DNA from 3 places in the Mesorhizobium sp. B1-1-6 genome. Region 2 is predicted to be linked to each of the others. Evidence: predicted binding sites of a transcription regulator. Region 2 holds the regulator's gene; each other region holds the start of a gene.
What was found. Region 2 encodes LexA, which represses DNA repair genes until DNA is damaged. Its sites were predicted from a motif close to TGTTCNNNNTGTGTTCNG; they were not measured.

Region 1 (10,564 bases), on a different contig from region 2:
CCATCTTCACGGCATGCCGGTCGGTATCATCGCCAACAATGGCGTGCTGTTTTCCGAAAGCGCGCTGAAGGGCGCGCACTTCATCGAGCTGTGCTGCCAGCGCAAAATCCCGCTGGTGTTCCTACAGAACATCACCGGATTCATGGTGGGGCGCAAATATGAGGCAGGCGGCATCGCCAAGGACGGCGCCAAGCTGGTGATGGCAGTCGCCACCGCCCGCGTGCCCAAGGTCACCGTGATCATCGGCGGCTCGTTCGGCGCCGGCAACTACGGCATGTGCGGGCGCGCCTATTCGCCCCGCTTCCTGTGGATGTGGCCGAACGCCCGCATTTCGGTGATGGGCGGCGAGCAGGCGGCGACGGTGCTGGCCATGGTCAAGCGCGAGGGTATCGAGCGCAAGGGCGGCGAATGGAGCGCTGAGGAAGAAGCGAAGTTCAGGAAGCCGATCCTGATGAAATACGAGCATGAAGGCCACCCGCTCTATTCCTCCGCAAGGCTATGGGACGACGGCATCATCGATCCGGCCAAGACGCGCGAGGTGCTGGCGCTCAGCCTCTCGGCCGCGCTCAACGCGGAGATCGAGGAAACGCGCTTCGGCGTGTTCAGGATGTGAAATGGGCGAGGTGCAGGACAGGATCCGCATTAACGTCGGCGACATCACCAAGTTGGATGTCGACGCCATTGTCAACGCGGCCAATTCCTCGCTGCTCGGCGGCGGCGGGGTCGACGGCGCCATTCACCGGGCGGCGGGGCCGGAACTCCTCGCCGAATGCCGCACGCTCAACGGCTGCAAGACCGGCGATGCAAAGTTGACCAAGGGCTATCGGCTGCCGGCCCGCTACGTCATCCATACGGTCGGTCCAGTCTGGCAGGGCGGCGGCAAGGGCGAGGCGGAGTTGCTCGCCTCCTGCTATCGGCGTTCGCTCGAAATCGCCGCCGAGAAGGAATGCCGCTCGGTCGCCTTTCCGGCGATCTCGACGGGCATCTACCGCTATCCGAGGGATGAGGCGGCAGCAATTGCAGTCGGCGCCGTAACCAGCTTCTTGAGCGGAAATACGACGCCGCAGACCGTCATCTTCTGCTGCTTCGACGAACAAATGGCCGAACTATACCGTGAGGCCGTTGCTTCCTCGAGGCGAACGCAGTCTACGGAGGTTTCATGTTCACAAAGATCCTGATCGCCAACCGAGGCGAGATCGCATGCCGGGTGATCCGCACGGCGCGCAGGATGGGGGTGCGCACGGTTGCCGTCTATTCCGATGCCGATGCGAAATCCCTGCATGTCGAGATGGCCGACGAGGCGGTACATATCGGTGCCTCGCCTGTCAGCGACAGCTATCTGCGCGGCGACAAGATCGTCGCGGCCGCCTTGGCGACAGGCTCGCAAGCCGTTCATCCCGGCTATGGCTTCCTGTCGGAAAATCCTGATTTCGTCGACCAGGTGGCGGCCGCGGGGCTCACCTTCATCGGCCCGTCGGCGGCCTCTATCCGCGCCATGGGGCTGAAGGATGCCGCCAAACGGCTGATGGAAAAGGCCGGCGTGCCCGTCGTGCCGGGCTACCATGGCGAGGCACAGGAGATCGTGGTCCTGGCCTCCAAGGCACGCGAAATCGGCTACCCCGTGCTGATCAAGGCGCGGGCCGGCGGCGGTGGCAAGGGCATGCGCCGGATCGAGCACCCCGACGAGTTTTCCGAAGCGCTGTCGAGCGCACGACGCGAGGCGAAATCCGCTTTTGGCGACGACCGTGTACTGGTGGAAAAATATATCGACAAACCGCGCCACATCGAGGTGCAGGTTTTCGGCGACAATTTCGGCAATGCCGTCCATCTGTTCGAACGCGACTGCTCGGTGCAGCGACGCCATCAGAAGGTTATCGAGGAAGCCCCCGCCCCCGGCATGACGGAGGCGTTACGCAAGGCGATGACCGAGGCGGCGGTGAAGGCCGCCAAGGCGATCAGCTACTGCGGTGCCGGCACCATCGAATTCATCGTCGATGCCTCGCAAGGCCTGACGCCTGACCGCTTCTGGTTCATGGAGATGAACACGAGGTTGCAGGTCGAGCACCCGGTCACCGAGATGGTCACCGGCACTGATCTGGTAGAATGGCAGTTGCGGGTCGCATCCGGCGAGAAGCTGCCGAAAACGCAAGGCGAGATAAAGCTAGCCGGCCACGCCTTCGAGGCGCGCCTCTATGCCGAGGATGCCGCAAGGGAGTTTCTGCCTGCGACCGGCACGCTGCATCATCTGAAATTTCCCGACATGGTTCCCCAAGGGGCCGCCATGCGTGTCGAAACCGGGGTGCGGGCCGGCGACGCCATTTCTCCCTATTATGATCCGATGATCGCCAAGCTGGTGGTGCATGGCGGGGACAGGCCGGCTGCGCTGGAGGCACTCGGCGCGGCGCTTGCGCGAACCGAAGTCGCCGGTTCGATCGTCAATACCGCCTTCCTCGCCGCGCTGGTGACCGATCCGGACTTTTCGGCGGGCGACGTCGATACCGGCCTGATAGGCCGCCACCAGCAGGCGCTGACCGAGATTGCGCCGCCGAGCGGCGAAACGGTCGCGGCCGCGGCCATAGCGGCCTCCGGGGCGGGCGCGCTGCCGGCATCGGATGATCCATGGTCGTCACTTGCCGGCTACACGCATTTCCATGGCATGGCACGACAGATCCGGCTGAAGTTTGGCGAGGACGATATTCTGGCAAGGGTTTCGGTACGACCAGACCGGCGTTCCCAGGTGACGCTCCATGCACCCTATGACAGCGCCAATTCGCATGACCTTCGCGCCGTTCCTCGCCTCGCCCGCTGGCCAGGCCACATCACGATATTCGAAGGCGCGGCCGGCTATACGTTCGCGGTGCCGGACCCGTTGGCCAGAGGCGATGATGCGGCGGCGGCGTCAGGCAGTTTGCGCGCGCCGATGCCGGGACTGGTCAAGCTTGTGCGGGCGACAAAGGGCGATACGGTGATGAAGGGGCAACCGCTGCTTATTCTCGAGGCGATGAAGATGGAGCACACCATCGCCGCGCCGCATGATGGCGTGATCGCCGAGATCGCCACCGAGGGCGCGCAGGTTACCGACGGCACTGTGCTGGTGCGGTTCGAGGATATGCAAGGCTGACAGCCTCGCTGCCGGATGCCAAGCGTCCCTGTCCTGCCGGACAGAGAGAGGCGCCGTAGAATGTCGACCGCCGTTATATGTCCATGGCAAGACACACAGGCAGAAATGAAATGGCCGGGACGAGCCCGGCCATTTCATCGATATAGGCAGCGATTACGGCTGGATCGGCGCATACTTGCCGTCGTGCCACTGGTTGATGTCGTAGCTGGCGTTCTTGAGGTCGCCCTTCTCGTCGAAGGTGACATTGCCGACAACCGTGCTGATTGGCTGCCCGTTCTTCAGCGCCTCGGCGACCTTGGCCGGATCATCGCTGCCGGCACGCTTGATGCCTTCCGCAAAGGCCTGGATCGTGGCGTAGGAGAATAGCGTGAAGCCTTCCGGCACGAAACCGCCGGCTTTGATCTTCTCGACGGCTGCCTTGGCTTCCGGCTTTGCCTGAGGATCCGACGGGAAGACGAACATGGTCCCTTCGCCGGCCGGGCCGGCAACCTGCCAGAATTCCGGCGAGGCTATCGAATCCGGCATGATCAGCTGGAACTTGATGCCCTGTTCCGCCGACTGGCGCAGGATCAGGCCAGCCTCCGGGTGGTAACCGCCGAAATAGACAACGTCGGCCTTGAGGTCCTTGAGCTTGGTGACGAGCGCCGAATAGTCCTTTTCGCCGGCATTGATGCCTTCATAGTCCACTTCCTTCAGGCCGCCGGCATTCATCGTGGCCTTGACCGCATCGGCAACGCCCTGACCGTAGGCACTCTTGTCATGCAGGATGACGACGTTCTTGCCGGCATACTTCTTCGCGATCCAGGGGCCGATGAAGGCACCCTGCGCATCGTCACGCGTATAGAGGCGCATGATCGTCGGCCAGCCGGCCTTCGCTGCGGCGTCGGTCAGCACCGGGTTCGAGGAGGCCGGGCTCATCATCAGGGCACCGGCTTCGGCATAGACGGCGGAAGCCGGAATGCTCGAACCCGAGCAAGCGTGGCCGTCGATGAACTTGACGCCATTGGCGACGATACGGTTGGCGACCGAAACCGCCTGCTTCGGGTCGCACTGGTCATCCTCGATATCGAGCTTGATCTGGCGACCGTCGACACCGCCGGCAGCATTGATCGCGTCGGCGGCAGCCTGCGCGCCCTGCTTGAACTGATCGCCAATGGTGGCGAGCTGTCCGGTCATCGGACCGACCACCGAAAAGGTGATGTCGTCGGCATAGGCGACCGGCGCGCTCATCATCAGGCCGAAAATGGCCGCGTTCAAAATACTTAATTTTTTCATTGCGGTATGACTCCTCCACTCACGCGCGGCCGCCCCGGCCACGCTTCTTCCAGAGAGGCCGGACAATTTCATCCTTCGTGTGGCCTGTCTAGGCGCATTGGCGGCGCTCGATTAGGCCTGCGGAGCATCTCTGGAGCAAAAAGGCAAAAGCCGCGCCGGCCTTGTTCCGGCCGGTCGCGGCTTTGCCTGTCGAGCTGTTTCTCAAGCGCCCCCGCACTCGAACCCAACTCGCCTTCCCTGTCTTCCTGCTGGCCCTGATCTTTCCGAAACCGGATCATGACCGCCGCGCCGCTGGCCCTGTCGGGCGTGCCGCGTTCTTGGTTTTGTCACGTGGCCGTCTTACCGCGGCCTTGTCCTTGCCTGGCGGACCAGAAGGCCGCCCTGCCTTATCTCTAAATTCAGTGCATCGTCATCCATTCGCGGGCTTCGCGCAGCGCCTTGGCGATCTCGACCTTCGACATCGCAGCCGACAGTTCCGAACGCAATTCCGCAGCGCGGGCCGAACCCTTGATCGCGGCGATGTTGAACCATTTGTGGGCGGCGACGACATCGGTCTCGCAATCGCGGCCCGTCGCATACATCATCCCCAGTTCGAAAAGAATGTCGGCCTGGGCAGTTGCCCCCATGGCGCCGAAGCCTGCTTCAAGCATTTCAAAACGTGCCATTTTTCAATCCTCTCTTCCGGCCCTGTCTGGCTCCCGAGAGCTGCCTCCGTTTGTCTGCCCGGGCTGCTCTTTCGATGCTTTCGAGAATGCCGCTCAGGCTTGAATCCGTCGTTAAATGGCGTGCTTAATTTGAGGAAAACAAAGCTAAAACAATAGGTAAACGTGGAAATTCGTTAAGGATACAAAGCCAGCGATTCAGCCGGATAGCGCCAAATTTGACGACAATTTTCGCGGGCGGAATCAACACTCTGCTAACCACGCGAAACAAACGCCGCGCATGCATGCATTCATTTCCCTGCCGACATTGCTTCCGTCGGCGCATCTGAATTGCCAAAGCTTCCGCTGCGGCACCGCTTTTGTTTTGCAGGGAGCTGGATTAGCTTACGTTTGCGTAAGCGGCAGACCGGCGAGGCGTAGCCTCCTGCCGGTATCCAAGGGAGGAAAGATGTTTCGAAAAGCAAGCCTGGCCCTGGCGGCCACTTTGATCCTGACCGGTCTGGCCTGGGCCGATCCGATCGAGGGAAACTGGAAGACGCAGGCCGGCGATACCGCGGCCATCGGGGGCTCGGGTTCATTTTCCATCACGCTGAAGTCTGGCAAATATGCCGGCAAGACCATCGGTTCGCTCAAGGCGTCCGGCGACAACAAATACACCGGCAACATAACCGACCCGGCAAACGACAAGACCTACTCCGGCAAGGCGACACTATCGGGCACCTCGCTGAAAATGAGCGGTTGCGTGCTCGGCGGGCTGATCTGCAAGAGCCAGACCTGGCACAAGCTCTGATCGACCCCATCCTTGCGACATGAAAACGGGGCCGGCAGGCCCCGTTTTCGTTTCATGATCCTGGCATGCTGTGCCGGCAGCCATGCTCCTTATGGCCAGCGCCGCCTCAAAATCCATCAACCGATTTGAACGGCAGATGAACGCCGGCATCAGAGCCGGTTCAGTCGTGCCCGGGCATTCTCCTGCGTATTGAAGGAGACACGACCAATGCTCGCCCGCCGCTTCACCATCGTCTGCCTGCTGGTGAGCCTGTTTGGAATGTTCTTCGCCATCCTCGTCGCCGAAGCGGGCCGTCCGGCCCGTTCCTGGGACGAGGCCAGTTCCAGAACCTGCCGCCTCGCCTGCCCGACCACCCTTCGCCCCTGAGACAGAAACCAAAGACCTGACCAAACCAAGACCTCGAAAGAAAAGCAAAGACCATGAACCGCATCGCCGCCAACCTCTTCAAAACCGTTCGGCTTCTGCCGCGGGCGGCGCTCATCCTGGCGTTTCTTGCCGCGCCGGTCCTGGCCGTACCGATGATGCGTGCCGATGCCGGTTCCACGATCGACGCGCCAGCACTGAAGAAGTCGGGCGTCGGTTTCGTGCTGCTGGTCAGCCTGCAGCGCGGATAAATTGCGCCTTCGATCGGGACACCCCTCCCAACCGCCTTTCCAAATCTCTATATTGAGCCATGGAAAAGCGAATCTATCCCCAAGCCATCGAATCTGTCGTCATGCCCGAGCCTTTTGGCCGGCAAAGCTTCGACACCGCAGAAAAGGCCGTCGCGGCGTTGCAAGCCCTTTATGACCGCAACACCAAGTTCCTGCGCGACTCCTTCGCGGCGCTTGCCGCCGGCGGCGACAGCAGCAAGCGCTACCGCGCCTTCTACCCGGAGATCGGCGTCACGACCAACTCGTTCACCCAGATCGATTCGCGCCAAGCCTATGGCCACATGCCGACGCCGGGGCATTTTTCCACCACCATCACCCAGCCGAGCCTGTTCGAAAGCTATCTGGTCGAGCAATTGCGTCTGATCATGCGCAACCACGGGGTCGCGGTCACGGTCTCGGAATCGACAACGCCGATCCCGCTGCATTTCGCCTTTCTCGAAGGCACCCATGTCGACGGAACCGCGGCCGAGCGTATCCAGCGGCCTATCCGAGACCTGTTCGACGTGCCAGATCTCGACGGTACAGACGACCAGATCGCCAACGGCACGTTCGAAGTGGCGTTCGGAGAACCAAGGCCGCTGGCGCCCTTCACCGCGCAGCGGATCGACTATTCGCTCCACCGCCTGTCGCACTATACCGCGACCACGCCGCAGCATTTCCAGAATTTCGTGCTGTTCACCAACTATCAGTTCTATATCGACGAGTTCGTGGCGCGCGCCCGTGACCTGATGGAGGATGGCGGCGGCGGATATGCCGAATTCATCGAACCGGGCAACGTGGTCACCAAAGCCGGGCAGAGCGCCCCGAGCGAAGGGGTGGCGCCGCAGCGCCTGCCGCAGATGCCGGCCTACCACTTGAAGAAGCCGAACCATGGCGGGATCACCATGGTCAATATCGGTGTCGGACCCTCCAACGCCAAGACGATCACCGATCATATCGCTGTGCTAAGGCCTCATGCTTGGGTGATGCTCGGCCACTGCGCGGGCCTGCGCAATACGCAGGCGCTGGGCGATTATGTGCTGGCGCATGCCTATGTGCGCGAGGATCACGTGCTGGACGACGACCTGCCAGTCTGGGTGCCGATCCCGCCGCTGGCCGAAATCCAGGTGGCATTGCAGGAAGCGGTGGCCGAAGTCACCGGCCTGTCGGGGTACGATCTCAAGCGCATCATGCGCACCGGCACTGTCGCCACCATTGACAACCGCAACTGGGAACTGCGCGACCAGCGCGGACCGGTGCAGCGGCTTTCGCAGTCGAGGGCGATCGCACTTGACATGGAATCGGCAACGATCGCGGCCAATGGCTTCCGCTTCCGCGTGCCTTACGGCACGCTCTTGTGTGTCTCCGACAAGCCGCTGCATGGCGAACTGAAGCTGCCCGGCATGGCGACCGAATTCTACAAGCGGCAGGTGGCGCAGCACCTCACCATCGGCATCAGGGCGATGGAAAAGCTTTCGGAAATGCCGATGGAGCGGCTGCATTCGCGCAAGCTCAGAAGTTTTTCGGAAACGGCCTTCCAGTAGCCGATCTGCGCGCCGCCAGAGCCATTCGCCGTCTTGCCGGCGATTCGCCATCTTGCCGGCAATTCGCTATCTTGATTGAGCCGCATTTTTGCCGATAACCGGGCGGGGACCATCGCAGGCAACTCATGCAGATCTGATCCGATGAAACGCAGTCGAGACATGGCGGCTTCACTGGTATTCATCGTGATGATGACGCTCTCGGTCGCGCTGGTGGCCGGCTTCTTAGGCGCGTTGCACCCGGCGCTCGATTCCTTTTCGCATTTCCGCATTCACCTCGCCGTGCTGATGGCGCTTTGCGCGCTGCCGCTGCTGGCGACATCGTTTCGCCTGCAAGCGGCCGCGGCCCTGGTTTTTGCCGTGGCCGCTCTTGCCACCGCTTCGACCGCCTTGCCCCGGCCGTGGCCGGTTCAGGCGGTCGCCAAACCCACCGACCAGGTAGTCTACAGCCTGCTGCAGATGAATCTGCGCTACGACAACCCGACGCCGAAAAAAGTGCTGTCACTGATCGGCCGGACCAATCCCGACGTCATCACCCTGGACGAGGTGTCGGCGATGTGGGCGACGGAGCTTGGCTACATCGCCAGCGCCTATCCATACCGGATCCTCTGTCCCTATCCCAACGGCGTATTCGGCGTCGCGCTGCTCTCGCGGCGGCCCTTTCTCGCCGGCACCGCGCCACATTGCGAGCGCCGGGGCGCAATGGCCGTTGCGACCATCGATTTCGGCGGCAGGAGCGCCGACGTCGCCGCCATCCATCTCAGCTGGCCGTGGCCGCGGGAACAGTATTGGCAGATCGGCGAACTCTCGGAGCAGCTTTCATCGCTCGGCCAAACCGCCATCATGGCCGGCGATTGCAACGCGGTGCCATGGAGCGCCGCGGTGCGGCGCGTCGCCGCTCTCGGCGGACTGACGGTCATGCCGTCGGCCGGGTCGACCTGGATTCACCGGAAGCTGCCCGACTTCCTGCGCCGCTATGCAGGCCTCCCGATCGACCAGGCGTTCAGCAAGGGCGGCGTGACCATTCTGTCGTCAACGCGACTGGAAGATACCGGCTCCGACCATCTTCCCGTACTCGTGGAGTTCTCGCTTCGCCCCGACGACAGGCTGCCCCATGACGAGCATGAGAGCGCGCTCGCGGCGAGCGACCTTGAAAACAATCCGCGCGGTTGATGCTTCGGCATTCTCAGGGTTTGGTCAACGCTTCGACAAGGTGCTCGACAGGCCCGCCGCCGCGATGCTCGCGCGCATCGAAAGCGTTCTGCCTGGCTTCGTATTCGACATAGATGGCCTTGATCCGGCGCCGCGCCTCGAGATGCGTGCCGGTGCAGAACCAGTTGTCCGGGCGCCGCAGGCCGGCAAGCGCGGCCTCGGTGGCCCGCATCATACGCCTCGCGATACCGCCATGCGTCTGCTCGTGCTTGCGAACGCCGATCATGAAACGGTCCCAACGTTCGCGCAGGACAGGGCTTGCCGACGAGAGCCGCGGGAAAGTGTAGGTCAGGTTGAGCGTCCCGTTGGCCTGCCGCAGATGGCAGGCACCATCCTTCCGGACAATATCGAGATCCCAATGCACGGCGTAACCGGTTTCGGCGATGGCGCGCGTCATATAGCCGTGCTTGGGTCCCAGCCGGTCCATCGCCTCGACAAGGGCGGCTCCGGTATTTCCAGCGACATCGTAGGTGCGGATGTGAACGGTGAGCTTTGTGCCCGCCGACGCGGCTGATGCGCAAAGCAGCATGAAGACCATGGCGAGCATCGTGGGGCTGGTCAGGCGCATGTCCGCCTCCTTTGTCGGAGCCGAGCAGACCACACTCGGCGGAAGGCTTCAACGGGCTTGATCGAGGCAGGCGGTCGACGGCGACAGACAAGTCCGCCGCTGCTCGCATGTTCTTCGTGACGGCTTGGCCCGGCACGGCTCACATGTTCTGATAGACCGGGCCTTCGCCACCTTGCGGCGGCACCCAGTCGATATTCTGGTTCGGATCCTTGATGTCGCAGGTCTTGCAGTGGACGCAGTTCTGCGCGTTGATGACGAAGCGCACGTCCTTGGCCGCCGGATCGGCAGCGGCATTGCCGTCCTTGTCGACCCATTCGTAGACGCCTGCAGGGCAGTAGCGCGTCGAAGGTCCGGCAAAGACGTCATGCTCGGAACGCTTCTGCAGCTCCATGTCCGCCACCAGCAGATGCACCGGCTCGTTTTCCTCGTGGTTGGTGTTGGACAGGAACACCGAGGACAAGCGGTCGAAGGTCAGCACGCCATCGGCCTTGGGATAGTTTATTTTCTTGTGCTTCGCGGCGGGCTCTAGCGTGGCGTAGTCGGCCTTGCCATGCTTCAGCGTGCCGAAGGGCGAGAAGCCGAACAAAGTGTTCAGCCACATGTCCAGGCCGCCGATTGCGACGCCGGCGATGGTGCCGAAGCGCGACCACAGCGGCTTGAGGTTGCGCACCTTCTTCAGATCCTTGCCGATGTCTGTCGCCCGCCACGCGGCTTCGTAAGCGGAGAGCTCGTCATTGGCGCGGCCGGCGGCGATTGCCTCGGC
Region 2 (10,564 bases):
TCGGCCTTGGCGGGCTCGCCATCTTTCCGCTGCGTTTCGGCGCCGCGGCGACGCTGCTGGAACAGGCCACGCCACCCAACATGGTCCACATCATCGAAACCTACAAAGCGACGATCTCCTTCACCGCGCCCACCGCCTATCGCGCAATGCTCAAGGCCATGGACGAAGGGGCCGATTTATCGTCGCTGCGCGTCGCCGTTTCGGCCGGCGAGACCTTGCCCGCGCCGGTCTTCGAGGAATGGACTGAGAAAACCGGAAAGCCGATCCTTGACGGCATCGGCGCCACGGAAATGCTGCATATTTTCATCTCCAACCGCTTCGATGACATGAAGCCTGCCTCCACCGGCAAGGCCGTTGGCGGCTATCAGGCGCGCGTCGTCGACGACGAAATGCGCGAAGTGCCGCGCGGCACCGCGGGCAGGCTCGCGGTGCGGGGACCGACCGGCTGCCGCTACATGGCCGATGCCAGGCAGAGCGACTATGTCCGCGACGGGTGGAACCTCACCGGCGACACGTTCTGGCAGGACGAGGACGGTTTCTTCCACTTCGCCGCGCGCTCCGACGACATGATTGTCAGTGCCGGCTACAACATCGCCGGCCCTGAGGTCGAAGCGGCGCTGCTGGCGCATGCCGATGTCGCCGAATGCGCGGTGGTCGGCGCCGAGGATGCCGAGCGCGGCCAGATCGTCGAGGCTCATGTGGTGCTCGTGCAAGGCGTGGCGCCAGACGCAATGACCGTCAAGCGTCTGCAGGATCACGTCAAGGCCACGATCGCGCCCTACAAATATCCGCGCTCGGTAAAATTCATCGCCGCTTTGCCCAAGACGCAGACCGGCAAGATCCAGCGCTTCCGGCTGCGTGCGGAGAAGATCAATTGAGCAAGCCCTACGACCCGTCCGCCGAGGGCGCGGAAATGTCGTTCAAGGAGCGCATGTCCTACAGCGACTATCTGCATCTGGAAAAGGTGCTCGAGGCGCAGGAGCCGCTTTCGTCAGCCCATGACGAGATGCTGTTCATCATCCAGCACCAGACATCGGAACTCTGGATGAAGCTCGCGCTGCACGAAATCGGCGCCGCAATCCGCTCCATCCGCGCCGACCGTCTCGAACCGAGCTTCAAGATGCTTTCGCGCGTCGCCCGCATCTTCGAGCAGCTCAACAATGCCTGGGACGTGCTGCGCACGATGACGCCCAGCGAATACACCGAGTTCCGCGACGCGCTTGGCCAGTCCTCGGGCTTCCAGTCGTGGCAGTACCGCGCCATCGAGTTCATGGCCGGCAACCGCAATCTCGCAATGCTCGGACCGCACAAGCACCGGCCGGACCTCAGCGAGAAACTGGAGGCGATCCTGGCGCAACCGTCGCTCTACGACGAGGCGCTGCTGCTGCTCGCCCGTAACGGCTTCGACATCGGTGCCGACGCAAGGCGTACGGACTGGCGCGAAACGCGGACCGAGAACGAAGAGGTCCTTGTCGCCTGGCAGATCATCTACCGCGACCCGCAGCGCTACTGGATGTTCTACGAACTCGCCGAGAAGCTGGTCGATTTCGAGGATTATTTCCGCCGTTGGCGCTTCAACCACGTCACCACGGTCGAGCGCATCATCGGTATGAAGCGCGGCACCGGCGGCACATCGGGCGCGTCCTACCTGAAGAAGATGCTGGAGGTGGAGTTGTTCCCGGAGCTGTGGAAGGTCCGCACCCGGCTCTGACGTAGCTTTGCCGACTGCATATCGTTATCCCGAACCCACTGCGCTTTTCTGAGCGACAGGCTCTTAAGTCACCGCCGCCTTGACGGCGAAACGCGCCTCCTGCCACGCGTCCGTGCGCAAAATGTCTTCCAGCACCTCGACAGCCTGCCAGACATCGACATAGCCGACATAAAGCGGCGTAAAGCCGAAGCGAATCGTGGATGGCGCGCGGAAATCGCCGATCACGCCGCGCTCGATCAAGGCCCGCATCACCTGATAGCCATGCGGGTGGAGGAACGAAACCTGGCTGCCGCGCTCATTGCCATCCCGCGGGCTTTCGAGTTCGAGGCCGTAGGCGCCGCATTTTGCCTCGACCAGTTGGATGAACAGATCGGTCAACGCCATGCTCTTCCTGCGCACCTCTGCCATGTCGACGTCGTTCCAGACATCGAGCGCCCCTTTGAGCGCGCGCATCGACAGCACAGGCTGCGTGCCGCAGAGAAACCGGCGGATGCCTGTGCCGGCAGCAAAACCCTGTTCGAAGGCGAATGGCCGCGCATGGCCCCACCAGCCGCTGAGCGGCTGGCGGACATCGCCATGGTGGCGCTCGGCCGCGTAGATGAAGGCCGGGGCACCCGGGCCGCCATTGAGATATTTGTAGGTGCAGCCAACGGCGAAATCGGCATTCGAACGGTCGAGCTCGACGGGCAAGGCGCCGGCGGTATGGCAGAGATCCCAGACAATCAGCGCGCCGGCATCATGTGCCGTCCGCGTCAGCGCGGCCATGTCGCGTAACTGCCCGGATTTGTAGTTGACGTGGTTGACCAGGATGACCGCGACCCGCTCGTCGATCAGTTCTTCTATGGTCGGCGCATCGACACCCTCGAGCCGCAGCACCGTGCCCGGCCGCGTCGAGGCAACGCCTTCGGCCATATAGAGATCGGTCGGAAAGCTGTCCCCCTCGGCGACGATGACTGACCTGTCCGGCCGCATCCCGAGTGCCGCATGCAGCACCTTGTAGATGTTGATCGAGGTGGTATCGCAGACCACCGTCTGGCCGGCGGCGGCCCCGATCAGGCGCCCGAGTTGGTCGCCGAGTTCGACCGGCATGTCGAACCAGCCGGCGGTGTTCCAGGCGCGGATGAGATCCTGCGCCCACTCCTGCGTGGCGGCCTTCTGCAGCTCGCCGAACACGGCGGGCGAAGCGGCGCCCAGCGAATTGCCGTCGAGATAGATCACCCCCTGGGGCAAGGTGAAGCGGTCACGCATGGCACGCAGCGGATCCGCGGTGTCCATTGCCTCGATCGCTGCGAGATCGGGAATTTTGCTCATGGTCGCGATGTTCCTCGGTGAGAAGAGCGCCCTGGAAACGGGCCGGCTGTTTTGCCGCCCGGGCAAGGGCTGGCCGCATAGAGGCGCAAGAACAGGGTGAACGCCCGGTTCGATCTTTGCTCGATTTCCGCCCGAGGCAGTTCCTCGAGCACCCCAACGATCCGGCGAACCTGGAGATCGCCGATCAAAAGACTGATGTAGATGTCGGCGGCTTCGGCAGGATCGTCACAGGCGATCGGGCCGGCCCGACTTGCGGTTCGAAGCAGGTCGCCAACAAGCGGCATTATGGTATTGCGGCCGAATTGCGCGATCGATTGGCCAAGCGTGCCTGTATCGTTGACGTCGCCGGCCGCGGCGCGATTGAGCGCCACCGCCTTGTCGCCCGTCACGAGGGTCAGCAGGACTGGCCCGAGCAAGTTCAGGGTTTCGAGAGGATCGCGCGCCTGGTGAAGGGCGTCCTCCAGCAGCTTCCTTGCCTCTCCCGCATTGGCTTCGATCAAGGATCGAAACAGGGTCTGCTTGTTGCCGTACCAGTTGTAGAGGGTTTCGTTCGAGGCCGATGCCCGCTTGGCGATAGCAAGCAGGGAGGCGCTCTTGTAGCCGGTTTCCCGGAGCACCGCATAGGCGGCCTCCTCTATCCGTTCGCGTCGCGCGGCCTGCTTCGGCGTGGTCATTGGTGTTCCTCTTCGAAAACCGTACATTATTATACGGTTTCGTCAAGCGAACGAACGAACGCAGCCCGTCGCGACCAGTGGTGGTGTCTGGCCGTTTTCCGGCGGAAGTTGGCATTTTGGTTTCGTTTCGTTCACGAGCCGCAGGGGTTTCTAATCCGCCCAAACGCACCCCGCACCTGCCGGTCACCCAGCTTGCAGGCTTGTGCCAAGAGTGGAGACCGGTCGGGCCACAGGCCATTAACCAAAATAGTTTCAAAGGGCCCGGGAGCGCATTGACGACGGACCGCGCTGGCAGGATGCTGGCTGCGGGAGGGCATTTCGTTTCCGTCGCCTTAACAAATTCATTAAACTTTAAATGGTTGCGGAACACAACTGGAACAGATAGTGTTTGTTCTGGGTTTGTTTTCTGATTCTGGTTCCAGACCCTTCGTGCAATGCCTTTGGGGGCCGCCATGCTCACGCGCAAGCAACATGAACTCTTGATGTTCATCCATGAACGGCTGAAGGAAAGCGGCATTCCGCCGTCCTTCGACGAGATGAAGGAAGCGCTGGACCTCGCCTCCAAGTCGGGAATTCATCGGCTGATCACGGCGTTGGAGGAGCGCGGCTTCATTCGCCGCCTGCCCAACCGGGCGCGCGCGCTGGAGGTGCTGCGCCTGCCGGACTCGATCGCGCCGGGTCTTAACGCGGCAAAGAAGTTCTCCCCGAGCGTCATCCAGGGCAGCCTCGGACAGGGCAGCAGCCCTAGCCGGCAGATCAAGCCGGCGACGTCTTCGCGTCTGCCCGCTGCCGGCAATGACGACGACGCGGTTTCAGCGGTGTCGATCCCGGTCATGGGTCGCATCGCAGCGGGTGTGCCGATCGACGCCATCCAGCATCAGACGCATTCCATTTCAGTGCCGCCTGACATGATCATGGGCGGCGAACACTATGCGCTGGAGGTCAAGGGCGATTCGATGATCGAGGCCGGCATTTTCGACGGCGACACGGTCATCATCCGCAATGCCGACACCGCAAGTCCCGGCGAGATCATCGTGGCCCTGGTGGACGAGGAGGAAGCAACGCTGAAGCGCTTCCGCCGAAAGGGTGCTTCGATTGCGCTCGAGGCTGCCAATCCGGCCTATGAAACACGTATTTTCGGACCGGACAGGGTCAAGGTGCAAGGCAAGCTGGTCGGCCTGATCAGGCGCTACTGAGCGGGGTCGGCGGTGGGCTTTTCGGGTTTACGGTAAGGCGGCAGTCCCCTTGCCTCGCGTGAGAATTTCCGCTGTTCGTGCCAGGGCCGATATGGCCTGTCGACGGCAAAGCTGACCCGTGCCGGTGCCGTCGCCGATTGCTGGTCGAAGAAGACGGCGGCACTTCCCTTGCGAGCGAGCTGCCGCTTGGTGATGACGAGAACCAGCGGATTGTGGCAGGGATCGTAGCCCGCGGGGTCGTTGATGACGATCAGATCCGCATAGGAGCAGGCCCTCCAGGCGTCCTTGCGATCCTCCACCTGCGCGATGATCGCCCCCGAGGTATGCCGGGCCATGCACAGGCCCGTGAAGCAATAGAAAGGCGCTCCCGCCGGAAGTTGCGCGGGATCGAAGATGTCGAACTGTCGGTCTCCGCTGTCGAACAGTTCCGGCGCAACGATGGTTTCGGACTTCAGCGCGCGTTTCCAGTTATCGACGGTGAATTCGTTCGGGCGCGCCCGGTTGATCGCGAGCTCGCCGCCGCCGATCGGCAACGCCACCAGGCGGGCATCCTCCGAAATCAGCACGTCCGGCGTGCGCGTGTCCGAGACGGTCAACAGGCCGGCGAGCGCGAAGGGAAGTGCCGTCAGCCGCAGCCATGTCGTGGCCATCGTCGCGATGACCAGGGCGATCGCCACCAGAAGGACGGATTGCTGCGAAATCAACCCGACCGCGTCGACCGGCGAGCGTTGCGAGATCCATCCTGATATGGCGATCATCGCGGTCAGTCCCTTGCCCATCAGATAAAGGGATGGTCCATCGAACCCGAACGGCATCAGCAGCGCGCTGGCAACCGCAAGGAACATCACGACCGAAACGATCGGCATGACGGCAAGATTGGCGAACAGACTGAGCGGCGACACGCGCTGGAAATGCCAGATGGCGAAAAGCGCCGTGGCGCTTCCCGCGATAATCGAGGTCATCGCCAGCCCACCTGTCGCCAGCAGCAATTTTCGCGTCAGGAGGCCAGGCAAGGTCCGTTGCGGCGGCGGGGTCCGCGCTTTGTCGGCTTTGCGATCCGACCAGCCGGCATAGGCGCCGACCAGGGCCGCGGTGGCGGCGAACGACATCTGGAAGCTCGGCCCTACCACCTCGTGCGGCGACACCACGATGACGGCGATCGCCGAAATAGCCAGATTGCGCATGGTGAGTGCCGCCCGATCGAACAGAACGGCGATCAGCATCACCGCCAGCATGATGAAGCTGCGTTCGGCGGCGACAACGACGCCCGAAATGACGAGATAGGCGGCGATCGAGAAAAGTGCCGCCGCGGCCGCGTATTTCTTGACCGGCCGGCGGGAGGAAAAATTCGGAAACAGCGCGAAGCCGCCACGCAGCAGACCCATGACGGTGCCGGCGACCAGCGCCATGTGCAGCCCGGAAATTGAGATGATGTGGTAGATGCCGGTGCGTCGCATCGCTTCGTTGATCTCGTCGGGAATCCCGGCGCGCACACCCACGATCAGCGCCGCGGCGATCTCGCCCTCGGCACCGCCGATGCTGCCCCTGATATGGTCGGCAATGCTTTCGCGAGCACTCTCGATGGCGGCTGAAAGGGCGGCCCACAGCGGCCTGTCATCGGCTGAGACGATTTTGGGGTTGCCGAGAAAGAAGCCGCTGGCCCCTATGCCGGCGAAGTAGCTGTCGAAGGAAAAGTCGTAGCTGTCCGGCCGCACCGGTCCGGTCGGCGGCAACAGCCTGGCATAGCCGGTCACGAGCGAACCGGCCGTCACTTCAGCCGGCACCTTGCGTGCCGAAAGGCGAACGCGCTCCGGCGCGTAGAGTAGTTTCGGCCGCGCGGTCGATGTCACATCGATGGTCAGCCGGATGCGCCCGGTCTCCATCTGGTCGACCGAAACGACGCGGCCGGTGATTTGCGTGGAGATTTCCGAGCCCAGCATCCGCGTTCCCGCTCGCCACGTCTCGACTTTGCCGGCGAGCATGCCGAGCGCGCACAACAGCGCCGCCATGAAGCACAGATGCGTTTTCGGCCATGAGCGTGAAACGAGCGCGCACAGCGACATCAGGATCGCGACCGCGACAGGCTTGGCAAAGCCCGGCTCCGCCGCCAACGAAAAATACGCAATCGATCCGCACGCCAGGAACACCGGCACGAGCAGGAAGGCTACGCCCCGATCGAGTTCGAGCTCGGACGCTCTGGCCACGCCGTTGCGCAGACGAGGCCACGAGGCACGGCCGAACTCACGGCGCAGGCGCTCGGCCGCGCCGGCTGCGGGGACGCCGGGCGGCGTGGAAACATCCGCCGGCGGCGACTTGCCCGGCTGCTGTAGGGGCGACAACGCCAGCGGCAATGAGGCGGGCGCGGGCATGGCAAAAAGGGAGCGTTCGCTGACGCCGGCAACGACGTCCTCGCCTTCCTCCGCGCCCCTGCCCGCTACAGCCATCGGGTCTGCCCCTTGCGCCCTCGACACCCTATGCTACATGAACGCGCGACGCGCGAAAGTGCGTGTGATCCGCACCCCGCTCCAGACGTTTCCCGAGAGTTGTATGTCCGACAAGGTTGTCACCCGTTTTGCCCCCTCGCCCACCGGCTACCTGCACATCGGCGGCGCGCGTACGGCGCTCTTCAACTGGCTCTACGCCAAGCACACCGGCGGTACGATGCTGCTGCGCATCGAGGACACCGACCGCGAGCGCTCCACCGATGCGGCGACAGCAGCCATTCTCGAAGGACTGACTTGGCTCGGCCTCACCTGGGACGGCGACGCCGTCTCGCAGTTCGAGCGCGCGCCGCGCCATCGCGAGGTGGCCGAGGAGCTGGTGCGCATGGGCAAGGCTTACTACAGCTACGAGACCCCTGCCGAGCTTGAGGCAATGCGCGACGCGGCGCGGGCCAAGGGCCTGCCGCCGCGCTATGACGGAAGCTGGCGTGACCGCGACCCTTCGCAGGCGCCTCCTGGCGTCAAGGGCGCGATCCGCATCAAGGCGCCGACCAAAGGCGAGACGGTGGTGCATGACCGTGTCCAGGGCGACGTGCGCTTTCCCAACAAGGATCTGGACGACTTCATCATCCTGCGCTCGGACGGCAATCCGACCTACATGCATGCCGTCGTCGTTGACGACCACGACATGGGCGTCACCCACATCATCCGTGGCGACGACCACCTGACCAATGCCGCCCGCCAGACCGTGATCTACAACGCCATGGGCTGGGATGTGCCTTCAATGTCGCACATACCGCTGATCCACGGCGCCGACGGCGCCAAGCTGTCGAAGCGGCACGGCGCGCTGGGCGTGGAGGCCTACCGCGCCATGGGCTACCTGCCCGAAGCGCTGCTGAACTATCTGGCTCGGCTCGGCTGGAGCCACGGCGACGATGAGATCATGTCGATCCAGGACATGATCGCATGGTTCGACATCGGCGATGTGAACAAGGGCGCCGCCCGCTTCGATTTCGCCAAGCTGGAGGCGCTGAACGGCGTCCATATGCGCCGCATGGGCGATGCCGAGCTGTTCGATATCTTCATTGCCACCTTGCCCTATCTCGAGGGCGGCCCGGCGATGGCCGCACGCCTCGACGACAAGAACAGGGCGCAGTTGCTGGCAGCGCTGCCGGGCCTGAAGGAGCGCGCCAAGACGCTGGTCGAACTTGTCGACGGCGCCGCCTTCCTGTTAGCCGCGCGGCCACTGCCGATCGACGAAAAGGCAGCCCTGCTGCTCAATGACGAGGCGCGCAAGATTTTGCGTGGCGCTCGCGACGCCCTCGAGGCGGTTTCAGGCGACTGGACGGCGGCCTCGACTGAAGCCGCGATCCGGGACTATGCGACGGCCGGCGGCCACAAGCTCGGCGCCGTCGCCCAGCCCTTGCGCGCCGCCTTGACCGGCAAGAGCACCTCGCCCGGCGTGTTCGACGTTCTCGCCGTGCTTGGTCGCGAGGAGAGCCTGGCGCGCATCGCGGATCAAATCGATTAGGAGCAATCTGGCCCAAGAAGATTGGCATTGAAAGGCGCGTTTCGCAGTGCAACATTGAGCCTTGGCCCAATCTGGCACGCACTTCCTAAAATGCGGTCGCGAATACGCGCATTCGGTGACTTCGACGTGTCGCTTTGCAGAATTTGCCTTTGCCGGCATGAGGAAACAAGAAGGAGTTTGCAATGACCGAAGCTGCGACAAGACGGGAACTGGGCGGCAAGACCCAGGAAGCCACGGCAAAGCTGGAATTCGCCGGCAAGACGCACGAATTCAAGGTGCGAAGTGGTTCGGTCGGGCCTGACGTCATCGACATCGCCACGCTGTACAGCACCACCGGCGCCTTTACCTACGATCCCGGCTTCACTTCGACGGCAAGCTGCGAGTCCGAGATCACGTTCATCGATGGCGACGCCGGCATTCTCCTGCATCGCGGATATCCGATCGATCAGTTGGCCGAACATGGCGACTTCCTCGAAGTCTGCTATCTCCTGCTCTACGGCGAACTGCCGACCAAGGCGCAGAAGGACGATTTCGACTACCGCGTGACGCGCCACACCATGGTGCATGAGCAGATGTCGCGCTTCTTCACCGGCTTCCGCCGCGACGCGCATCCGATGGCGGTGATGTGCGGCGTGGTCGGCGCGCTGTCGGCCTTCTATCACGACTCCACCGACATCTCGGATCCTTACCAGCGCATGGTGGCGTCGATGCGGTTGATCGCCAAGATGCCGACGATCGCGGCCATGGCCTACAAATACCATATTGGCCAGCCCTTCATTTACCCGAAGAACGAACTGAATTTCGCCGCCAACTTCCTGCACATGTGCTTTGCCGTGCCATGCGAGGAATACAAGATCAACCCGGTCCTGGCGCGCGCCATGGAGCGCATCTTCATCCTGCACGCCGATCATGAGCAGAACGCCTCGACCTCTACCGTGCGGCTCGCCGGCTCGTCTGGCGCCAATCCGTTCGCCTGCATCGCCGCCGGCATCGCCTGCCTGTGGGGCCCGGCGCATGGCGGCGCCAACGAAGCGGCGCTGAACATGCTCGGCGAGATCGGCCATGTCGATCACATTCCGGAATTCATCGCCCGCGCCAAGGACAAGGACGATCCGTTTCGGCTGATGGGCTTTGGCCACCGCGTCTACAAGAACTACGATCCGCGCGCCAAGATCATGCAAAAGACCGCGCATGAGGTGCTGGGCGAACTCGGCATCAAGGACGATCCGCTGCTCGACATCGCCATGGAACTGGAAAAGATCGCGCTTACCGATCCCTATTTCATCGAGAAGAAGCTCTACCCCAATGTCGACTTCTACTCCGGCATCACGCTGAAGGCGCTGGGCTTCCCCACCACCATGTTCACCGTGCTGTTCGCCGTCGCCCGCACCGTCGGCTGGATCGCGCAGTGGAAGGAGATGATCGAGGATCCGCGCCAGAAGATCGGCCGCCCCCGCCAGCTCTACACCGGCGCGCCGGAGCGAGACTATGTGCCGATCGCGAAGCGGTAAAAAGGAAGAAGTGAATAAGTCAGTAGTCAGTAGGGAAAGAGCGGTAATCCTACTCACTACTCACTACTCACTACTCACTACTCACTCTCTTGATATACCCCATCACCACCTGCGCGGCGATGTCGCCTGACGACTTGGCGGTTGTCATGCGCCGGGCGATCTCGGCGAACCCGTCCTTCTGCCATCTGC
Region 3 (10,564 bases), on a different contig from region 2:
ACCGCATAAGGAGCGCCGTCATTTCGGTTCAGCCCCTGCTCGCTGCCCTTGGCGTCGCCTGGCGGCGGCACGTCCGCGCGGGGCACAAGCCTGGAGGTGAAGGCGAGATAGGTCGGCATGCCGAACAGCACCTGCCGGACCGGATCGACCGCCACGCCGCCCCAGTTGAAGACGCCGAAATTGCCGGGATAGACCAGCGTGCCCTGCAGCGATGGCGGCGTGTAGCGGCCCTCATAGCGCAGCCTGTGCAACGCAATCCGGCACGCCAGCTGGTCGAACATGGTGATGCCCCACATGTCGGCATCGGTCAGCGGCGGCGGATTGAAGGAAAGGTCCGACACCGGCTGCGTGGGCGATGTGTGGTCGCCTTCGATGGCGCCGCCGGGCGCCGGCACTTCCTTGACCGGGATGACCGGCTCGCCGGTGCGCCGGTCGAGCACGTAGAGGTCGCCCTGCTTGGTCGGCCCGACCAGCGCCGGCACGACCGTTCCGTCGGTCTTGGTGATGTCGACAAGGCTCGGCTGCGCCGGCACATCCATGTCCCAAAGGTCATGATGCACGGTCTGGCGCACCCATTTCAATTGCCCCGTATTGAGGTCGAGCGCGGTGATCGAGGAGGAGAATTTCTCGACGTTGGCGCTGCGGCCGGCGCCGAGCTGGTCCGGCGTCTGGTTGCCGAGCGGTATGTAGAGCAGGCCGAGCTTTTCGTCGGCACTCGGCGTCGACCACATGTTGGGCGAATTGGCGGTGTAGGTCTGGCCTGCCGCCAGCGGCGTGGTCTGGTCGGGATTGCCGGAATCCCAGTTCCAGATCAGCGCGCCCGTGGAGGCATCGAAGGCGCGGATGACGCCGGACGGCTCCTGCGTGGAATAATTGTCGTTGACCGCGCCGCCGACGATGATCTTGCCGCCTGATATCAGCGGCGCCGAGGTCGAATAGTAATAGCCGGACTTGGGATAAGGCATGCCGGTCAGAAGGTTCAGCGTGCCGCCTTCGGCAAAGGACGGACAGACCTGACCGTTGGCGGCGTCGAGCGCGATCAGCCGCGCGTCCGAAGTCGGCAGGTAGACACGCGCGGCGCAAGGCTGCCCGGCACCGATCTTGGCGTCGGCGTAGTAGGAGACGCCGCGGCAGGTCTGGTGCTGGCGGTCCTTGTCGAGCTTGACCTGGGGATCGTAGCGCCACTTCTCCTTGCCCGTGGCGGCGTCGATGGCGATGGCGAAATTGTGCGGCGTGCAGATGTAGAGCGTATCGGCGATCTTCAGCGGCGTCACCTGGTAGGTGGTCTCGCCGACATCGTCGGGACCTTTCACGTCGCCGGTGCGATAAGTCCAGGCCGGCTGCAGGTTGGCGACGTTCTCCGGCGTGATCTGGTCGAGCGGCGAATAGCGCTGGCCATAGGGCGTACGGCCGTAGAAGTGCCATTCGCCGGCAGGTATGTCGCCGCCTAGATCGGCCGCCGGGGTCACCTTGTCGGTGTCGAGATTGCCGGCAATATCCTTGGGATCGGTCGTCATTGAATAGCCGGCGACCGCCAGCGACGCCAAAACGGCGAGAATGAGCGGCGCGCGGCCATCGGGACCAACAAGGCCCCGCCTCGCCCACGGCGTCAGCAGCCACAACGCGACGAGCACGATGATGCCGCCGCGCGGCCCGAGTTCCCACCAGTCGAAGCCGATTTCCCAGACCGCCCAGGCAAGCGTGCCCAGCACGATCGCGGCGTAGAGCCAGAGCGCGGTGGATCTGCGCCGGTAGAGCAGCCATGCTGCGATGAGGAAGGCGATGCCTGATATGATGTAGTACCAGCTGCCTCCCAGTGAAGCCAACCAGATGCCGCCGGCGCCAAGCGCGAGGCCGATGAGGAGGAGAATGAGGGAGGTGATGGTGACAGCCAAGATGATACTCCTTCGACTGTTGCGCGCCTCGAGGCGGCCGTGGGCAACAGGATCCCCTCCCTGCCCTTTGCGCAGCTTTCCCTCACCCGCCCTGCCTGTCAAGCAGGCCGGAAACAATCAGGAGTGGAACAAAACGTAGACAGTTCTGGTCTTTCTCCACCGAATCACTACATTCGGGGGCGATGTCCGGCTTTTCCGAAGACATGCCCTTTTTCGATGAACCCGATGCGCGGCCCACCGCCCCGTCGGGCATCGCCGCGCGCGCCATGGCTGCCCGCGGCGGCCACAACAACGCGCCCGACTATCTCAAGGGGTTGAACCCCGAGCAGCGGCTGGCGGTGGAAACCACCGAAGGTCCCGTTCTGGTGCTGGCCGGCGCCGGCACCGGCAAGACGCGCGTCTTGACCACCCGCATCGCCCACATCCTGGCGACCGGAAAAGCCTTTCCCTCGCAGATCCTAGCCGTGACCTTCACCAACAAGGCCGCGCGCGAGATGAAGCAGCGCATAGGTATCCTGATCGGCGAAGGCAATGTCGAGGGCATGCCCTGGCTCGGCACCTTCCACTCGATCGGCGTCAAGCTCTTGCGCAGGCACGCCGAGCTTGCCGGGCTGAAATCCGACTTCACCATTCTCGACACCGACGACGTCGTGCGGCTGATCAAGCAATTGATCCAGGCCGAGGGCCTCGACGACAAGCGCTGGCCGGCCAAGCAGTTCGCGCAGATGATCGACGGCTGGAAGAACAAGGGGCAAGGCCCGGACGACATTGCCGAGGGCGATGCGCGTAGTTTCGCCAACGGCAAGGGCCGCGAGCTCTACAAGGCCTATCAGGAGCGCCTGCAGACGCTGAACGCCTGCGATTTCGGCGATCTGCTCTGCCACCCTATCCGCATCTTCCGCGCCAATCCGGACGTGCTGAAGGAGTATCACAAGCGGTTCAGATACATCCTGGTCGACGAGTACCAGGACACCAACACCGCGCAATACATGTGGCTGCGACTCCTGGCACAGCGGCCAAATAGCGGGCGTAGCGCGACGTCTACGGATTTGCATTCGGCCGAAGGCCGCAAGCCCGACCGGGCGTCCGAGCCTTCGCGAGGCCCCTCCCGCGACACCGAAGGCGCGCAGAAAAGAGGGGTCGGGCCCGCGCCGGCAGGCGCGGAACAGCCCGTGAGCGAAAACAAAGTAAACATCTGCTGCGTCGGCGACGACGACCAGTCGATCTATGGCTGGCGCGGCGCGGAGGTCGACAACATCCTGCGCTTCGACAAGGATTTTCCCGGCGCCACCATCATCCGGCTGGAGCGCAATTATCGTTCCACCGCGCATATCCTCGGCGCCGCTTCGCACCTCATCGCCCACAATGAAGGCCGCTTCGGCAAGACGCTGTTCACCGATCGCGACGATCCCGAGGACGGCAAGGTCAACGTCCACGCCGCCTGGGATTCCGAGGAGGAAGCGCGCGCTGTCGGCGAGACCATCGAGGCTTATCAGCGCCAGAAGCACAATCTCAACGACATGGCGATCCTGGTGCGGGCGTCCTTCCAGATGCGCGAGTTCGAGGACCGCTTCGTCACGCTCGGTCTCAACTACCGCGTCATTGGCGGCCCGCGCTTCTATGAGCGCATGGAGATCCGCGACGCGCTTGCCTTCTTCCGCGTCGTCGCGCAAGGCGCCGACGATCTCGCCTTCGAGCGCATCGTCAATGTGCCCAAGCGCGGCCTCGGCGAAACCACCATCCGCCAGATCCACGACACGGCCCGCGCGCTGCGCGTACCGATGTTGGAAGCCGCCGCCAAGCTCGCCGAGAGCGATGAATTGAAGCCCAAACCGCGCGCCGCATTGCGCGAGGTCGCGGCCAATTTCGAACGCTGGCAGAAGGCGCTGGAAACCACGCCGCACACCGAACTGGCCGAGACCATCCTGGAAGAGAGCGGCTACACCGACATGTGGAAGAACGACCGTTCGGTCGAAGCGCCCGGCCGGCTGGAGAACCTCAAGGAGCTGATCCGCTCCATGGAGGAGTATGAATCGCTGCGCTCCTTCCTCGAACATGTCGCTCTGGTCATGGACGCCGAGCAGAACGCCGAACTCGACGCCGTCAACATCATGACGCTGCATTCGGCCAAAGGCCTCGAATTCGAGACCGTTTTTCTCCCGGGCTGGGAGGAAGGCCTGTTCCCGCACCAGCGCGCGCTGGACGAAGGCGGCCGTTCCGGCCTGGAGGAGGAGCGCCGGCTGGCCTATGTCGGCGTCACCCGTGCCAAGAAGAACCTGCACATCTGGTTCGTCTCCAACCGCCGCATCCACGGCCTGTGGCAATCGACGATTCCCTCCCGCTTCCTCGATGAACTGCCTGAAACCCATGTCGAAGTCGCCGAAAGCGGCAACTCCTATGGCGGCTACGGCAATTCCTATGGCGGCGGCTCGTTCGCTTCCGGCCGGGGCGGCCAGGGGGCAGGAAGACAGAACCCCTATGGCGCCTCGCGCTTCGACAATGTCGGCGCCGAAAAATCCGGCGCCTTCTCCAACAGCTACGCCACGCCGGGCTGGCAGCGGGCGCAGCAGAACCGCACCGAAGCGACCGATCGCAACTGGGGCTCGCGCTCCGGCCACCAGGTCGAGCGCATCGGCTATGGCGAGACCGACAGCGGCTACGGCGCCGGCCGCACGAGCATCAAGGGCCGCACCATCGATGGCGAGTTGGTCGCCAAATCCGTCGCCGACACGCCGTCCCCCTTCAACGTCGGCGACCGCGTCTTCCACCAGAAATTCGGCAACGGCAACATCGCGGCCATCGAAGGCAACAAGCTGACCATCGACTTCGACAAGGCCGGCCAGAAACGCGTGCTGGATGGGTTTGTCGCGGCTGTGTGAGAAAAAATGGACACTCACTCGCGTAAGGAGCTGGTCAAAAATCCTGAGGTTTTCTTGTGAAAATCGAAGTAGATTTTGACCCTAATTATATTTGCGATTTCACAGCCAAAATTGATTGGAATGAATTCCAATAGCGTGGACGTCCGAAGTGAACGGAACTTTCGGTAGTCACCCGGGCCGGACCGCTCAATCCACCTTCTTCTCGCCCGCCTCGCCGGCCTTGACGATATCTCCCGTAGTGAACAGGATTTCCTTCAGTTCCGCGCGCCAGTCCTGCTTCTGACGCAGCAGGAATTCGAGGTCCATGCCGAAATGCTTGAACTCCTCGCCTTGCGCGTTCTTCATGATGGCGCGGGCCTGCGGGTCCTTCTCCACCGACATGCGCTGTTCATACCAGGAGATCGCTTCCGCTTCCTCGATCAGCGAGGTGATCATGCGGGCGAAGGTTCGCACCTCCTGCGACAATTCTTCGGGCGGTTCGTGGTACTGGTCGAAACCCATGTGGTCGTCCTCCCTCAATGGCTCGCAATGCGAGCAGGCACCGGCCGTGCCATGAATGCATGAGAGGTGCAGCAGGTTCCGGATCGCACCCACAATTCAGGACGATGAGAGGAATAAGCTATCTCACGAGACCGGCGCCGCCCCGCCCTGTTCGGTGCGGCGCGCGATGAATTCATCGAGCACAGCCGACGTGGCAATGGCCGTCGCCGGCGGCTCGAAATCGGCGAGGATGCGCTTCCAGATACCGGTGGCGCGTTCGGTTGCGGTCTTGGAACCGGCCTGCGTCCAGTTGCCGAAATTCGACCAGTCGGCCACCAGCGGCTCGTAGAAAGCGGTGCGGTAGCGCGCCATGGTGTGACCTGCCGAGAAGAAATGGCCGCCGGGCTGCACTTCGGCGATCGCCTCGAAGCCGATGGCATCGTCGTCGCCGGGCGTGGCGGCGCACAGTTCAGCCACCGTCTGCAACGCCTCGATGTCGGTGACCAGCTTTTCGAAGGAAACGCTCAGCCCCCCCTCCAGCCAGCCGGCGGCATGGATGCACACGGTGGCGCCTGCCAGCACCGAGCCCCACAGCGCAAACTGCGTCTCATGCGCCGCCTGCGCATCGGAGATGTTGGCCGCGCTGCCGCCGCCCGAACGCCACGGCAGGCCGGTGAAGCGCGCCAGTTGGCCGGCTCCGAGCGTCGCCTTGATATGCTCCGGCGTGCCGAAGGCCGGCGCGCCCGATTTCATGTCGACATTGGAGGAGAAGGAGCCGTAGACGACAGGAGCGCCCGGCCGCACGATCTGCGCCAGCGTCAACCCGGCCAGCGCCTCGGCATGCTGCAGCGTCAGCGCGCCGGCCACCGTGATCGGGGCCATCGCACCCGCCAGGCAGAAGGGCGTGATGATCAGGACCTGGCCCGCCCTGGCGAAGTCGATGATGCCTTGCGCCATCGGGATGTCGAGCTGGCGCGGCGAATTGGTGTTGATGACGGTGTAGCAATGGGCGCCCGAGCGGAACTCGTCCTCGGACAGCCCGCGCGCCAACCTGATCATGTCGAAACTATCGTCGACCTGCGGGGTGCCGCGCGCGAAGATGAAGGGAAGCTTGTCCGACAGGGTCAGTTGCGCCCGGTTGACGGCGTAGTGGCGAAAACGGTTGTCGATGTCCTGCGGCTCGACGCAAGGTCCCAGCATGTGCAGCACGTCGAAATGCTGCACCAGCTTGATGAACTCCTCGAAGGCCGCCAGTGTGCCTGGTCGGCGGCCGCGTTCGAGGTCAGTGACGTTCGGCGCGCCGCACCCTGCCAGGAAGGTCATCGACCCGAGTTCCAGCGTCAGATCGCGGGAGCGGTCACCGGCATGGGTCTGGATCGATTTTGGCGCCGAGGCCAGTGCGGCCGCCACGATGTCGCGGCCGATCCGCACCATGTCGGTTTCGGGGTCGATCAGAGCGCCGGCGCGAGCGAGCAGGTCGCGCGCCTGCGGCAGCAGAACCTTGATGCCCAGCTCTTCCAGCACGCGCAGCGCCGTGTCGTGGATCGAAGCGACGTGGTCGTCCGAAAAGATTGGCTGCGGCAGGAATGGGTTCTTCAGAGAGCGGTAATTGGGCCGGCGGCTGCTCTCGCTGCCGGCCTCGCCGATGCGTCCTCGCCGGCGCTCGCGCCTGCCTTCGCGTGCCGCGTCATCGATCATCCGGAAACCTCCTCATTGCCGCATCGCCTTGCCCAAGGGATCGTAGGGCGAAGCCGGAATGACACGCGCCGGCCGCTCGGTGCCGACAATGTGCACGCAAAGCGCCGTTCCTTCCTCGGCAAAATCGTCATCCACCAACGCCAGCGCGACGCTCTTGCCGATCGTGTAGCCAAAGCCGCCGGAGGTGACGAAGCCGACGCGCCGAGCGCCGTGCCAGACCGGCTCGAAGCCGCTGGCGTCCGCGTCGATGGCATCGACTTCCAGCGTCACGATCCGTCGTGCAACACCGGCCTTGCGTTCCTTCAGCGCCGCCTCGCGGCCAATGAAATCGCCCTTGTCGAAAGCAATGAAGCGGTCGAGCCCTGTCTGGCCGGGCGTGTAGCCTTGCGTGAATTCACGCGACCAGATGCCGAAGCTCTTTTCCAGCCGAAGCGCGTTGAGTGCGTAATAGCCAATCTCGGCGAGGCCGAGATCCTCGCCGGCGGCAAGCAGCGTTTCGCGCAATGTGGCATGCATGGCGGCCGGGCAGTTGATCTCGAAGCCGAGTTCGCCGGCGATGGAGAGGCGAGCCATCCTTGCCCGCACCATGCCGATGTCGAATTCGCCGCATGCGATGAATGGCAAGGCTTTGGCGGAGATGTCCTGGTGCGTCGTGCGCTCGACGATCTTTCTGGCATTGGGGCCGGTGACCAGAAAGCCCGACATCGCATCTGAAATATCGGTGACGCAAACGCCTTCAGCCATATGCGCTTCGAACCAGCGCATGTGGAATTCGCGCAGATAGTAGGAGCCCATCAGCCAGTAGTCGCCATTGCCCCAGTTGAAGACGGTGAGATCGCCCTTCAGCCGCCCGTCCGGCCCGAGCATCGGCGCCAGCCTCGCCTGTCCCGCCTTCGGCAGCCTGCAGGCCAGCAGCCTGTCGAGCCAAGCCTCCGCGCCCGGTCCCGAGGTCGCGTAGCGCGCATAGGCCGAGATATCGATGAGGCCGGCGGCGCGCCGGACTTGCAGCGCCTCGTCACCGACGATGTCGAAGGCGTTGGAACGCCTGAGCGTCGTCTCCTCGCGGAATCCCATCGGCGCGAAATAGGCGGGGATTTCCAGCCCCCAGGAGGCCGTCCATTCGCAGCCCGCCGCACTCATGCCGTCATAGGCGCCGGGGCGTTTCAGCGGCCGGCCCGCAGGCAGCCGTTCGTTGGGAAAGGTCATGACGAAACGACGAGAATAAAACTGTCGCGTCGTCTGCCTGAGATATTCCCGGTTTGCGGCGAAGGCGCCGTAGCGGGCGATGTCCATGCCGAAAATGTCGGCCTGCGGCTCGCCGTAAATCATCCACTCGGCCAGCGACTTGCCGACGCCGCCGCCCTGGCTGAAGCCGGCCATGACGCCGCAGGCGACCCAGTAATTCTTCAGGCCGCGGACCGGCCCGACGATCGGATTGCCGTCCGGGGTGAAGGTGAAGGCGCCGTTGACCCATTTGCGGATGCCTGCCGTCGCCAGGCAAGGGAAGCGCTCATGCGCCTTGGCAAGTTCCGGGCCGATGCGGTCGATGTCTTCGGGGATGAGCTCGATGCCGTAATCCCACGGCGCGCCGTCCATGTTCCAGTGCTTCGGGTTCTGCTCGTAGACGCCGAGCAGCACGCCCTTGCGCTCCTGCCGCAGATAGGAAAAGCCGTCGAGATCGACGGCCAGGCCGATCTCCTTGTCGAGGGCAGCGACTTCCGGAATGTCCTCGGTGACGAAATAATGGTGCTCCATCGGCGTCACCGGCAGTTCAACCCCGGCCATGCGGCCGAGTTGCTTGGCCCACAACCCGCCGGCATTCACGACATGCTCGGCGGTGATGGTGCGTTGCTCTGTGACGACATCCCAATGGCCGTCGGCGCGCGCCTTCAGCTCGACCACGCGGTTGCGCAGGATCACGTCGGCGCCGCGCTTCTTGGCGGCACCGACATACGCATGCGTCGTGCCGTAAGGGTCGAGATGGCCCTCGTTGGAATCGTATAGGCCGCCAAGCACGCCGGTGACGTCGACGATCGGGCAGATCGCCATGATCTCGTCAGGCGTCACCAGCCGGGCGGTCTCGATGCCGACCGACTGGAATACCGCCCAGGCCGATTTCAGCCACTCCCAGCGCGCCGGATCGCTGGCGATGTTGACGCCGCCAGTCATGTGCAGCCCGACGTCCTGGCCGGATTCGGCCTCGATCTCGCGGTAAAGGTTGATGGTGTAATCCTGCAGCGCGGCGACATTGGGGTCGGCATTGAGCGCGTGGAACCCCGCCGCCGCATGCCAAGTCGACCCCGCCGTCAGTTCGGCGCGCTCGATCAGCGCCACATCCGACCAGCCGAACCGCGCCAGGTGATAGAGCACCGAAGCGCCCACCACTCCTCCCCCGATGACGACTGCGCGGTAGTGAGACTTCAAGGCTTCCCTCCTCCACGGACTGTTCGAAACCGGAACCATATACGTACTGTACATGAGTGTCTAGTACTACGAACAGCTCCTGGACGCTGTCGAACCTGTGTCGGAACGATCGATTTTTTGGCGCGGCCGCACTTCCCCAGCAGCGTCGCGGCGGGCCGACGCGAATGCGTCACCAACTGTCATGCAAGCATCATGTTCGCGCCTTAGACCGCTTGCCGAGGGCACAAGCGGCCCTCCAGGGCGGCAGCCTCGCCGCCGCCAGGCAACCTCAGAATTCCGCCGTCCCGGCGCTTTGTCATCAAGGGGATTCCATGACGCATCTACGCTCATTCTCGTTGCGGCTGCTGGTCGCCGCGCTGGCGGCCTCGGCCGTTTCGCTGCCCGCCTTCGCCGACAGCTCGGCCAGCGTCGGCGGCGCCAGTTTCGTCAACAAGGGGCTGGTGGGGGTTGGCCGCATCCCGGCCGGCCAGCGCGACAGGTTCGGCGAGACCTTCGGCTCCGGCTCCGGCATGTCGATCGACACCGCGGGCTGGACGCATGATGCCGGCACCTACAGAGGCTCGCTGTGGCTGCTGCCCGACCGCGGTTATAACGTCGTCGGTACCACCGACTACCGGCCGCGCCTCAACACGATCAACATCGAGTTCGCCCCGGTGGCGCCAGGTGCCGCGCCCGCGGCCGGCCAGGAGCAGACCGGCGTCAAGGCGACGCTCGCCGACACCATGCTCCTGACCGACGACAAGGGCGCCGACGCCAGCGGTCTCGACCCGCTGAACGGCGTGCGTCCCGCCGCCGGCGACATGCCTGTCCTGCCGCAGGCCGACAATGGCAAGCTCGCGCTCGACAACGAGGCGATCGTGCGGCTGCCCGACGGCACCATGCTCGTCTCCGACGAATACGGTCCCGACATCTACCGCTTCTCCGCCGACGGCCGTCTGATGTCGGCGACCCAGCCTCCGGCCGCGCTCGTGCCGATGCGCCACGGCACGGCCAATTTTGCTTCCGACAATCCGGGCCCAGGTGCTGCCGAACCCGACCCAAAGGATCCCGAAACCGGCCGCCAGAACAATCAGGGCCTCGAAGGCATGGCAATGACGCCGGACGGCAAGTTCGTAATCGCGGTCTTGCAGTCGGCGACCCGGCAGGACGGCGGCGATTCGGCCTCGACGCGCCAGAACACCAGGGCGC

Region 1: the regulator LexA is predicted to act here: its motif matches at 5,196-5,213, upstream of FJ979_RS10920 (sel1 repeat family protein).
Region 3: the regulator LexA is predicted to act here: its motif matches at 2,020-2,037, upstream of FJ979_RS02775 (UvrD-helicase domain-containing protein).

Annotation. Positions count from the first base shown of each region.
Region 1 covers NZ_VFWR01000004.1:364,082-374,645, reverse strand. Annotated here, with positions in the region: gene FJ979_RS10940 (carboxyl transferase domain-containing protein) at 1-613, shown strand, start outside; gene FJ979_RS10935 (O-acetyl-ADP-ribose deacetylase) at 615-1,178, shown strand; gene FJ979_RS10930 (acetyl/propionyl/methylcrotonyl-CoA carboxylase subunit alpha) at 1,160-3,121, shown strand; gene FJ979_RS10925 (branched-chain amino acid ABC transporter substrate-binding protein) at 3,275-4,396, opposite strand; gene FJ979_RS10920 (sel1 repeat family protein) at 4,795-5,061, opposite strand; gene FJ979_RS10915 (DUF2147 domain-containing protein) at 5,507-5,848, shown strand; gene FJ979_RS32495 (hypothetical protein) at 6,056-6,214, shown strand; gene FJ979_RS10910 (hypothetical protein) at 6,268-6,462, shown strand; gene FJ979_RS10905 (AMP nucleosidase) at 6,564-8,024, shown strand; gene FJ979_RS10900 (endonuclease/exonuclease/phosphatase family protein) at 8,184-9,194, shown strand; gene FJ979_RS10895 (DUF922 domain-containing protein) at 9,208-9,801, opposite strand; gene FJ979_RS10890 (electron transfer flavoprotein-ubiquinone oxidoreductase) at 9,941-10,564, opposite strand, start outside.
Region 2 covers NZ_VFWR01000020.1:71,404-81,967, forward strand. Annotated here, with positions in the region: gene FJ979_RS29165 (AMP-binding protein) at 1-878, shown strand, start outside; gene kynA (tryptophan 2,3-dioxygenase) at 875-1,711, shown strand; gene kynU (kynureninase) at 1,775-3,022, opposite strand; gene FJ979_RS29180 (TetR/AcrR family transcriptional regulator C-terminal domain-containing protein) at 3,019-3,696, opposite strand; gene lexA (transcriptional repressor LexA) at 4,149-4,892, shown strand; gene FJ979_RS29190 (ComEC/Rec2 family competence protein) at 4,886-7,336, opposite strand; gene gltX (glutamate--tRNA ligase) at 7,440-8,864, shown strand; gene gltA (citrate synthase) at 9,047-10,375, shown strand; gene lpxB (lipid-A-disaccharide synthase) at 10,446-10,564, opposite strand, start outside.
Region 3 covers NZ_VFWR01000001.1:528,903-539,466, forward strand. Annotated here, with positions in the region: gene FJ979_RS02770 (glucose/quinate/shikimate family membrane-bound PQQ-dependent dehydrogenase) at 1-1,895, opposite strand, end outside; gene FJ979_RS02775 (UvrD-helicase domain-containing protein) at 2,078-4,774, shown strand; gene FJ979_RS02780 (hypothetical protein) at 4,961-5,275, opposite strand; gene FJ979_RS02785 (trimethylamine methyltransferase family protein) at 5,399-6,952, opposite strand; gene FJ979_RS02790 (FAD-dependent oxidoreductase) at 6,965-9,376, opposite strand; gene FJ979_RS02795 (esterase-like activity of phytase family protein) at 9,688-10,564, shown strand, end outside.